Anaerobacillus sp. CMMVII: one gene and its partner. The protein of the gene in region 1 interacts with the protein of each later gene in a pairwise test. Links are inferred from orthologs where the notes say so. Each region holds a gene or a part of one and is shown on either strand. Other genes may lie near its edges.

What was found. Proteins that work in one complex are often made in the same cells at the same time.
Region 2: the proteins of H1D32_RS11065 (region 1) and recJ interact in binary tests that used the Escherichia coli proteins (3 or more experiments, as listed by UniProt). The link is inferred for Anaerobacillus sp. CMMVII from one-to-one orthologs.

Annotation. Positions count from the first base shown.
Region 1 is NZ_JACEHK010000008.1:82,747-88,898, forward strand. Bases 1,889-4,797 are described here. They hold H1D32_RS11065 (DNA topoisomerase III), read left to right. Parts: upstream 1,889-2,225; coding sequence 2,226-4,370; downstream 4,371-4,797. Other genes in these bases: H1D32_RS11070 (hypothetical protein), read left to right, coding at 4,401-4,797. Outside these bases: H1D32_RS11055 (MMPL family transporter), read left to right, coding at 422-1,306; H1D32_RS11060 (hypothetical protein), read left to right, coding at 1,518-1,781; more of H1D32_RS11070, read left to right, coding at 4,798-4,886; H1D32_RS11075 (nuclear transport factor 2 family protein), read right to left, coding at 5,444-5,782; H1D32_RS11080 (hypothetical protein), read left to right, coding at 5,883-6,152.
Region 2 is NZ_JACEHK010000015.1:347,299-352,573, forward strand. The notes cover bases 1,769-4,819. They hold recJ (single-stranded-DNA-specific exonuclease RecJ), read left to right. Parts: upstream 1,769-2,146; coding sequence 2,147-4,492; downstream 4,493-4,819. Other genes in these bases: H1D32_RS19005 (LapA family protein), read left to right, coding at 1,771-2,091; H1D32_RS19015 (adenine phosphoribosyltransferase), read left to right, coding at 4,742-4,819. In the rest of the region: protein translocase subunit SecF, read left to right, coding at 1-656; H1D32_RS19000 (cation diffusion facilitator family transporter), read left to right, coding at 773-1,669; more of H1D32_RS19015, read left to right, coding at 4,820-5,257. UniProt on the Escherichia coli protein: Single-stranded-DNA-specific exonuclease.

The DNA.
Region 1 (6,152 bases):
TGCTCAGCAAGATGTCGGTCAGCTTGTCAATGGGACGAAGGAACTTCAAGGGGGAGCAGAGCAACTTCAGCAGGAAATGGATAAAGTAAGTGCTGGAACCAAGCAATCGGCAGCTGGCTTAGCGCAGATAAATGAAAGTGTTGTTGGTATTGCAGCACAAATGGGGCAGTTAACCGCAGGTGGTATGCTTCCACCTGAGCTGACTTATGCTATAAATGCTTTAGCAGATGGTTTAGGTCAAGTTAGTGGAGGATTAGCAGAAGTTCAAGGCGGTTTAACAGAACTTGGTGCAGGTCAAGACCAGTTAGCTACAGCGAGCGGTGACTTAGCCTCTGGTATTGGTGAAGTACGTAAAGGTCAGGGTGAAATTGCTGGTGCTTTCGGTGATATTGAAGATGCTTTTGGCGAGTTAGCGGATGGCATGATTGAAATCGCTGATGGAATTGAAGAAATTGAAGATGGGTTAGTGGAAGTTCGGGAACTCTTCCAAGAAATCGCAGCGCAAAGAGTAAATCCATTATCCGGATTTTTTATTCCAGCCTCAGTGTTTGAGGATGGAGACTTAGACCCGCTTTGGAATACATTCACAACGCCGGATCGAAGAATTGCTAAGTTTGATGTGATTTTAGATATTTACCCTTATAGTAACGAAGCAATTCATGTTGTTAGTGAGATTGAAGAGAGAATGCAGATTGCCTTAAAAGGAACGCCATTTGAGGATAGGCGTTTTTCAATCGGTGGCTTAGCCAGTGTCAACCGAGATTTAAAGACTATTTCTGATGAAGATTTCAATCGAACTGCACTCATTATGCTGTCAGGTATTTTCATAGTTCTTGTCTTTTTGTTACGTTCCCTAGTGATGCCTCTATATATTATGACATCATTAATTATCACATATATTGCATCAATGACATTTACGGAAATCATCTTTATCGATATTTTGGGTCACGCAGGAATCAGCTGGGCAGTACCGTTCTTCGGCTTTGTAATGCTGATGGCGCTTGGTGTTGATTACTCGATCTTTTTGATGGGACGCTTTGGTGAATTAGTCAGGGATTTGCCGCTAAAAGAAGCATTGGTTAAGGCCATGGGACAAATCGGAACTGTGATTTTGTCAGCAGCGATTATCCTTGCTGGTACATTCGGTGCGATGATGCCTTCTGGTGTGATGTCGTTACTACAAATTGCCACACTTGTTTTAACAGGATTATTGCTGTATGCCTTTGTCATGTTGCCGTTATTCATTCCAGTCATGGTACAAATGTTTGGAAGTAAAAACTGGTGGCCATTTAAGAGAAAAATATAATTATAGAGAGGCTGTCCCAAAACAAAGTGTCAGACACCGCTAGGCACCGAATATAGACATATGAAAAATCTGTACGTCTATATTTAGTAGGATCCGCGTGGTGTCAGACACTTTTGGGCCAGCCTTTTTTGATGCTACATAAAAAAAGATGTTTAGGCTTGGACGTTGTCGGGAAAAGAAAACTACACTACTTCTTAGGAGGGTGAAGAAAATGAAACAAGAAAAACAAGAAAAACAACAAATTGATGAAATGATCAATGAAGGACTCGGTGGAGGAACGATTGATAATGAGAAAGATAGAAAACAGTTAGAAAATCCAATTTCCAAAAAGAATACTGAGGACACTGATAAAGATCTAAATACAATGACGGCTAATTTTGCCGATATGAAAAAGCTAGGTAAGGAAATGGAAAGTATGGAAACAAAAAAAGAAATCAAAAAACAGGGATTAACGTCTGATCCAATCCAAGAATAGCATCCGCTTTTGCGGGTGTTTTTCTTAAAGATAAGAATGTATAAAATTTCAACGTAATAACTGTCTAGCTCCAAGACACATCGATGAAGTTACTTCATTGCAGGTTTTGCGACGAGTAAACGTAGTGACGCAGGAGCACCGCCCAGCCCCTCGAGGTCAAATAACCTTCGAGAATAAAAGTGAAAGAGCACACTTTTTTTCTCGAAGAACATTTGCTAGTCGGGGCTTAACAGGGCGCTTGCGCTTTTCTTATTACCGAATGAATTGAACGTAATGGTTTCTAAGTTTTACTCATAGTGTTTTCTAACGAAATAACTACAATCAACTCTTTTGGTAAAGTGCCTAGCATGGAAACATATGTTATAGTAATGGGTAGCGAAAGTTTGAAAGGATGTTTTTCATGAAAAAGTAGTTTTATGTGAGAAGCCCTCTGTTGGTAGAGATATTGCCCGAGTGCTTAACTGTTCCAAAAAAGGTGACGGATATTTAGAAGGTCAGGAATATATTGTAACGTGGGCGCTAGGTCATTTAGTGACGTTAGCAGATCCAGAAACGTACGATGATAAATATAAAGCATGGAAGTTAGAGGACTTGCCGATGCTTCCAAAGGAATTAAAGCTTGTAGTAATTAAAAAGACAGGAAAGCAGTTTCAAGCAGTTAAAACACAATTAAATCGCAAAGATGTCAGTGAAGTGATCATTGCGACCGATGCAGGTCGTGAAGGGGAGCTCGTTGCTAGGTGGATTATTGAAAAAGCAAACGTTAAAAAGCCACTGAAACGACTTTGGATTTCTTCAGTTACCGATAAAGCGATAAAAGATGGTTTTAAACAATTAAAGAGTGGTAAGCAATATGAAAACTTATACCATTCAGCAGTGGCCAGATCAGAAGCGGATTGGTTTGTTGGGATTAATGCTACTCGTGTGTTAACAACCAAACATAATGCGCAACTATCATGTGGGCGTGTACAAACGCCAACCATTGCGATGATTGCAAAACGAGAAGAAGAGATTAAGCAGTTTAAGCCAAAAGATTTTTACGGCATTACAGCTCAAACAGATCAAAAACTGAAACTTGTGTGGCAAGACCAAAAATCAAATGATTTGAAAACTTTTGATAAAATGCAAAGTGACGAGCTTTTAAAACAGTTAAAACATCATAAAACAGCTCAAATTATTAGCGTGGAAAAAACAGCAAAAAAAAGTTATGCACCACAACTATATGATTTAACAGAGTTACAACGGGATGCGAATAAAGCTTTTGGCTATTCAGCCAAAGAAACCTTGTCCATCATGCAAAAGCTTTATGAGCAGCATAAAATTTTAACTTACCCAAGAACCGATTCTCGTTTTATTTCTACTGATATTGTTGCAACCTTAAAAGATCGTGTCAAAGCCTGTGGCATAGGACCGTATTCCAAGCCAGCTGCGAAAGTGTTACAGTCATCGATTAAAACAAATAAGTCGTTTGTCGATGATAGTAAAGTTTCGGATCACCATGCAATCTTACCAACTGAGGAGTTTGTTAATCTTACAAAGCTTACGGATAAAGAATGGAAAATCTATGATCTAGTGATTAAACGTTTTTTAGCGGTACTTTCTCCGCCATTTTTATATGAACAAACGAAACTGAAGGCGAAGATTGGTCAAGAAATTTTCATAGCTAGCGGAAAAATCATTCAAGCCCTTGGTTGGAAAGAAGTCTATGAAAATCGCTTTGATGATACTGATGAAGAGGATTTAAAGGATCAACAGCTTCCTGATATCTCTAAAGGGGATCAGCTACCTATCCTTTCAATTACTCAAACGAAAGGGCAAACGAAGCCGCCGGCACCGCTTAATGAAGCAACGTTGCTCTCAGCAATGGAAAACCCTGCAAAATACATGCCTTCTAATGATAAAGAGCTTGCTCGTATGCTTGGGAAAACAGGTGGACTAGGTACCGTAGCGACCAGAGCAGATATTATCGAAAAGCTATTTAACACATTTTTGATTGAAAAAAGAGGTAAAGATATTTTTGTAACATCCAAAGGAAAGCAGCTTCTTGATCTAGCCCCTGAAGACTTAAAATCACCAGCCTTAACTGCTGAATGGGAAATGAAGCTCGAGGCAATTTCTAAAGGTCAGCTTAAAAAAGATACATTTATTAATGAAATGAAAAGCTACGCAAAACTGGTTGTAAATGAAATAAAAAATAGTAAGGAAAAATTCAAGCATGACAATCTAACTGGAAGTAAATGTCCAGAGTGTGGCAAGCCGATGCTTGAGGTGAATGGAAAACGTGGCAAGATGCATGTTTGCCAAGATCGTGAATGTGGCCATAAAAAAACAATCTCACAAACAACGAATGCTAGATGTCCAAACTGTAAGAAAAAACTTGAACTTCGTGGTCAAGGTGAAGGACAAATTTTTGTCTGTAAGTGTGGTCACCGCGAAAAGCTATCGACGTTTACAGATCGAAGAAACAAAGAGAAGAATACAAAAATCTCGAAAAAAGATGTTTCTAAATACTTAAACCAGCAAAAGAAGGCAGATGATGAGCCGTTTAATAATCCTTTTGCTGAGGCACTAGCAAAACTGAAAAAGTAATTATTTAGATGAGGATAGGGGAGTGAAGCTTTGATTCGAAAATGGCTACTCGTTAATGCGCTAACGATTTGTTTAATCGTGGGGTGGAGTTTTTATCAAGGCTCCGACTCCTACTATATTTTATCTGCAAAAATCATTTCGCAAGTAGCATTTGTTTTGTTTTTGGTGAATATCAACATGTATTTCGTTCTACTTTTAATTCGAAAAGGAAAAGATCGAACCGTAAAGGTTAAGCTTGCTAAAATTACAAAAGTGATGATGAAGTACCACATTCCAATTGCAGTTACTGCTGTAGTGCTTATCGTTTTTCATGCGGTGCTGATGATGTCAATCCATACTCTAGGGTTGCAAAACCTGAAAGTAATCAGTGGTGTTTTAGCCTTTATAGTCCTATTGATTTTGCTTTTTAGCGGTGTATTAAGAAAGTTAAAATCTTCAGGGTTTAGAAGGAAATTTCATTATCGTATGGCGTTTATCTTTTTCGGTTTTATCATTGTTCATATTTTTATGATCTAGATTTAACGGATAGAGACATACAGAAAGAAGAAGCAACCATTTGTATACGGTTGCTTCTTCTCTTTTTTTGTAACGCTCTTTTCTAAAATATTGTTGCTACTAGCTTTAGGTCGTAACCAAGCGAATGCTTGGTTCTTCACGCTTAGCGTGAAGCTTTTGAGAATAAATAAGCCATTGGGACAAATAAATTTGTCCCCAAAAGCTTATTTATTCTCAAAAGACGACCTGAAACCAACAAAATTTACGAAAAACAGCCTTTTGTAGACATTTGCTCCTGCGATTACTCGTCGCACAGAAAACCATTGCTCCTGCGGTTACTCGTCGCACAGAAAACCATTGCTCCTGCGGTTACTCGTCGCACAGAAAACCATTGCTCCTGCGGTTACTCGTCGCACAGAAAACCATTGCTCCTGCGGTTACTCGTCGCAAGGAAAACCATTGCTCCTGCGGTTACTCGTCGCACGGAAGAGTGACTGCACCAATTATGAATTCTTCAGCTAAACAGATTATTGTGGTTCATGCTGCATAAGTGAAAAACGATTTATGCGAACCTCCCCCTAATTTAAAAACCTCACATGGCAAATTAAGCCATTTTCAATTTTATAAACAGCAACAACATGTCTTTCTTCAGTAGAACCTCTTGATCCTGTTACCCGTTCTTCGTCAAGAACGTAATTTTCTAAAACAATTCGAGAAACTAGGCGGCAATGTAGATTTGGACTTTCTTCAAAGAGCAGTTCATAACGCTTTCGCATTGCTTCTTTGTTTTCCATTAACACATTCCCCGCACCATCTTCTACAAAACATGTTTCTGCGTAACAGGCCATGAACGCTTCTAGGTCTCTGTTATTGTATGCTTCTAATTGTTTTTGTGCAGGACTTGCAAAATCGATCATATGATAACCCCTAATGTATGTAATCACACTATATTATACACATTCAAGAATAGTTTGTACTAAGAAGACAAAAATAGAAAAAACGAAACAGGAGTTGGCCATGAAAGAAAAGGTAACCAGCCTAAATCACCCTGAACTAGAAGAGAAAATCGCAAGAGAACTTGCAGGTATGACGTTTACTAAAAATTTTCGTTCTCACACTGCTGAGGAATGGTATGTATTCCTCCCTAGTTATTCAGATCCTGAAACAACTGGAGCTGTTGGAAAGGTAATTATTCATTATGACCTACTAGGAAATCGTGATATTTTTATTAACACAACTATTATTTTTGATGACCCTACACTGTATGAGCCTTCGGTATATCCACTT
Region 2 (5,275 bases), on another replicon or contig:
CTACTTTTATTGGTGTCTTAACTCAAGACGAAATTCTTAAAGTACAACGCCACTTTAATGAACAATTTGGTGCTGAGCCTAATATTAGTACGGTAACACCTACGATCGGTCGTGAACTTGCAAGGAATGCCTTTTACTCGGTCATCTTTGCATCGATTGGTATAGTTATCTACGTAACTATCCGCTTTGAACTGTTATATGGTGTCGCAGCTATTGTTGCTTTACTTCACGATGCGTTTTTCATTATTACAATTTTTAGTATTACGCAAATGGAAGTGAACTTGCCGTTCATTGCAGCGGTCCTGACAATTGTAGGGTACTCCATTAACGATACAATTGTAACCTTTGACCGGATTAGAGAAAATCTAAGCTACGAAAAGAAGGTTAGAGGGTTTGAAGATCTAGCACGAGTTGTGAACAAAAGCTTAATCCAAACGTTAGCGCGTTCGATTAATACCGTATTAACAGTTGTTTTTGCGGCAGCAGCCCTACTTATCTTTGGTGGCGAAGCGATCCGTACGTTCTCCTTTGCTTTACTAGTAGGATTGGTAGCAGGAACATATTCATCGCTATTTATTGCAGCACAATTATGGCTAGTTTGGAAAAGTAAAAGTTTACAAAAAAAGCGCTTTAAAATAACTGAGAATGAAGCATAATAGTAGTAGGTTAAACCGTGGTGAGAATAAGCCACGGTTTATTTTCTCTTTGATACCATGAAGTTCTGGTTTGGCTACATATTAGATTGGGTACTAATTAAGAAATAGGTGATTAAATGAATGATGTAAAAGACGAGCGGTATCAACAAGTACAATTTGCCGCTTGGGTAGGGATAATCGGAAATATTATCTTGGCTTTAATTAAAGGTGTCATTGGTTGGTTAGCTGGCAGTAGAGCGCTAGTTGCAGATGCGGTCCATTCGGCCTCTGATGTGGTTGGGTCTGTCGCAGTGTTGATCGGTGTTAGGGCCGCAAAATTACCACCAGATGAAGATCATCCCTATGGTCACGGAAAAGCTGAGTCCATTGCGGCCATCATAGTAGCAGTTTTACTATTTATTGTTGGTTTCGAAATTGCTCTATCTGCAATTAAATCTTTGAATGAACCAATTGAGGTTCCAGGGATTATTGCCATCTATGCTGTTATTTTTTCAATTGTTGTCAAAGAATTGATGTTCCGTTACAAATACCGGTTAGGGAAAAAATATCGTAGTGAGGCTTTAATAACAGATGCTTGGCATCATCGCTCTGATGTTTTTTCGTCAATTGCTGCTTTAATCGGGATTGGTGCATCCATATTGGGAGGCTATATTGGCGTTCCGTGGTTAGTTTACGCTGATCCTTTGGCTGGAATTTTTGTAGCAGGTCTTATTTTAAAAATGGCTTGGGGACTAGGAAAACAATCGATTCACAATGCATTGGATCATGTGCTTCACGATGAGGATACGGTTGAAATGCGTGAAACAGCCTTAAATGTCGATGGGGTTTTAAAAATCGACGAATTCTTAGCGCGTGAGCATGGTCATTACGTTATTATTGATATTAAAATTTCTGTTGATCCCCACATAACAGTTGAAGAAGGTCATGCGATTGGCAAAAAAGTAAAAGCTGAGTTAGTAAAAATAGAACATGTCCAAGATGTTCGCATCCACATTAATCCATTTTCAGAGTAGTTTAGAGTTTTGAGTGTAGAGTCTAGAGTTTGTGACAGCAATGCTTCGAAGCACTACTTTGCAAAAAACTCAACACTCAAAACTAATAAGGAGTTGATCAATTGAGAGGGCAATCGGGGTTAATTCTTGGTTTGGTTGTTGCATTACTAATTACTATTTTTGCGGTAATTAACATGGAGGTAGTAACTGTAAACTACATGTTTGGCACTGCTCAGTGGCCTCTTGTGATTGTAATTATTAGTTCAGTTTTAATGGGCGCGTTATTGGTAGGCGGAGTGGGTTTATATCAATTTTATGGGCTGAAATCAAAACTAAAAAAGCTTCAATTAGAGCATGAAGATCTGAAAAGAAAAAGTAGTAACACGAAGAAAGAACAGGCCAAAATACAAAATAATAATAGCGACTCGAATCCAAAAACATGAATTGCCACACTCTCTAACCTCTTGTATACTATATAGGTTAGGGGTGTGGTATTTCATGCTAAGATCGAAGAAAAGATGGAAAGTAGAAGGAGGAGGCCATTCCTTAGAACAACAGTTTGTCACGGAACTAAAAATATCGCCACTCGTGGCAAATTTACTTTTAAACAGAGGGATTACTTCAGTTGAGGAAGCTCGAAAGTTCTTATATATAGAAAAAACGGAGTTCCATGACCCTTTTTTGATGAAGGGAATGCGACAAGCAACAGAACGAATAATGCAAGCTATTGAAAATAAAGAAAAAATATTAATTTTTGGGGATTATGATGCCGATGGAGTAAGCAGCACGGCAGTTATGATCCTTACTCTGAAACGGTTAGAAGCGGATTTTAACTTTTATATTCCTAATCGCTTTACTGAGGGGTATGGCCCTAATGAGCCTGCACTAAGAAGAGCGAAGGCTGAAGGGTATTCATTAGTTATAACCGTTGATACTGGAATTTCGGCTGTTCATGAGGCAAATGTGGCAATGGAAATTGGTCTGGACTTTATTGTGACAGATCATCACGAACCGCCACCAGTGCTGCCGAATGCGTTAACGATCGTAAATCCAAAACAAGAAGATTGTTTATATCCTTTTAAAGGATTAGCTGGGGTTGGGGTCGCTTTTAAATTAGCTCATGCCTTATTAGGACAAGCTCCAGAAGACTTATTAGACATTGCTGTCATTGGTACGATTGCGGACTTAGTCCCATTAGTAGATGAAAATCGTCTTATTGCGAAAAAAGGGATTCGAGCATTAGAAAAATCAAATCGCCCAGGTTTACAAGCGTTAAAAAAAATAACAGGGATGATTGATAAAGAGTTAAACGCAGACCATGTTGGTTTTGGAATTGGTCCAAGAATAAATGCAGCTGGAAGACTTGATTCAGCCACGCCGGCTGTAGAGTTGTTAGTTTGTGAGGATCGATTACTAGCTGAGGAAATGGCAATTGAGATTGATGAGCTAAATAAGACAAGACAAGGAATTGTCAACGAAATTGCGAACGAAGCAATTGAGATGGTTGAGGAACATTACAAGACTCTAGACGAGCATAAAGTATTAATTGTCGCTAAAGAAGGTTGGAATGCCGGAGTAATAGGGATTGTAGCTTCGAGACTAGTGGAAAAATACTACCGGCCAACAATTGTCATGACGATTGATAAGGAAAAAGGGTTAGCTAAAGGATCAGCGCGTAGTATTGAGGGCTTCGATATGTTTAAAAACTTATCAGAATCTCGTGATATTCTTCCACATTTTGGTGGGCATCCAATGGCAGCCGGTTTAACAATGAAAGTTGCTGATGTAGAAGAATTAAGATCGCGTTTGAATGTACTAGCAAGTGAAATTTTAACTGAATCTGACTATGTTCCAATTACAAATGTCGATATTGAAGTTTCCTTATCGGATATCACGATACCGATCATTGAGGAGATGAGTTTGCTTGCTCCTTTTGGTGTTAGTAATCCAACACCTCGAGTAATGGTAGATCGTGTTAATTTGTCACAAATGAAGAGAATTGGCAGTGAAGAGAACCATTTGAAAATGCTTTTAGAGGAAAATGGGAACACTATCGATTGTGTAGGTTTCAACCTTGGCCATCTATATGAGGAAATCTCTTTAGCAGCACAAGTCTCAGCGGTTGGAACACTCTCAATAAATGAATGGAATGGTAACTGTAAACCACAGATAATGTTAGATGATCTAGCAGTGAACGAGTGGCAATTGTTTGATTGTCGTGGAAGCGGAGGTTTTAAACGACACCGTCATTTACCAACAGAAAAGGTTGTCTGTATCTACTTTGATGAAACAACTATAGAAACTCTAAATATTGAAGAAAAATATCAATTCGTTCATATTCCTTATGATGTCGAGACACCAAACCTAGATTTAACAGGAAAATATGTATTTATCTTAGATTTACCTTTTGAAAAAGCTCAAATAGAAAATGTTTTTGCAAGAAATCAAAAACCAGATAGAATATATCCGATCTTTCATCATAATGAGAATCATTTCTTTACAACGATTCCTTCGAGAGAACACTTTAAATGGTTCTATGGTTTCTTAACAAAGCAACAAACATTTGATTTGAAGAAACACGGCTCACAGTTAGCAAAACATAAAGGTTGGTCTACTGACACAATTGATTTTATGGTAAAGGTGTTTTTTGATTTAGAATTTGTTACAATAAACAACGGACTTATTTCGCTTTCTACAAATATTGAGAAAAAAGATCTTAATCATTCAAAAACATACAAACGAAAGCAGGAACAAGCAAAATTAGAAAATGACTTGTACTATTCTTCTTATAATGAATTAAAAGAATGGTTTGAAAAAATCTTTTCTATAAGGAAGAAGGCATAAAACTTTAATAGGTAATGTCTAGCTCCGGCACCCAGCCCCTCGAGGTCAAATAACCTGACTAGGAAAAAAGTGAAAAGACGCACTTTTTTCTAGTCAGAACATTTGCTTGTCGCTGCTCCTGCGATTACTCGTCGCAAAGCTCGAAGAAGTATTTCGAGGAAGTTGCTTGGCTACCCAGGGCGCTCTGCGCTTTTCTTATCAGCTCGTTACTTAAGCTTGTCGTTTATACAATTAGGAGGAAACATGAAGATGGATTTTAAAGAGTATATTACCATTGTCCCAGATTACCCGAAGGAAGGAATTCGTTTCAAAGACATCACAACCTTAATGGAAAATGGAGAGGTATATAAGCATGCAATCGACGCAATGGCTGAATTCGCGAAAGACAAGAACATCGATGTAGTCGTTGGTCCTGAAGCACGTGGATTTGTTGTAGGTTGTCCAATATCTTATGCTCTTGAAGTAGGGTTCGTTCCGGTTCGTAAAGCAGGAAAGCTTCCAAGAGAAGTGATTCAAGTAGAGTATGGTTTAGAGTACGGGAAAGATACTCTTACTATTCACAAAGACGCAATTAAGCCAGGGCAACGTGTGTTAATTGCAGATGACCTTTTAGCAACTGGTGGAACAATTGAAGCAACAGTGAAAATGGTAGAAGAATCAGGTGGAATTGTCGCTGGGATTGTTTTTATGATCGAACTAACTTATTTAGATGGTCGTGAAAAACTAAGTAAATATGAGGTTTTCTCATTAACCCAGTATGCGTAAAAATAAGTTGAGAGTGCT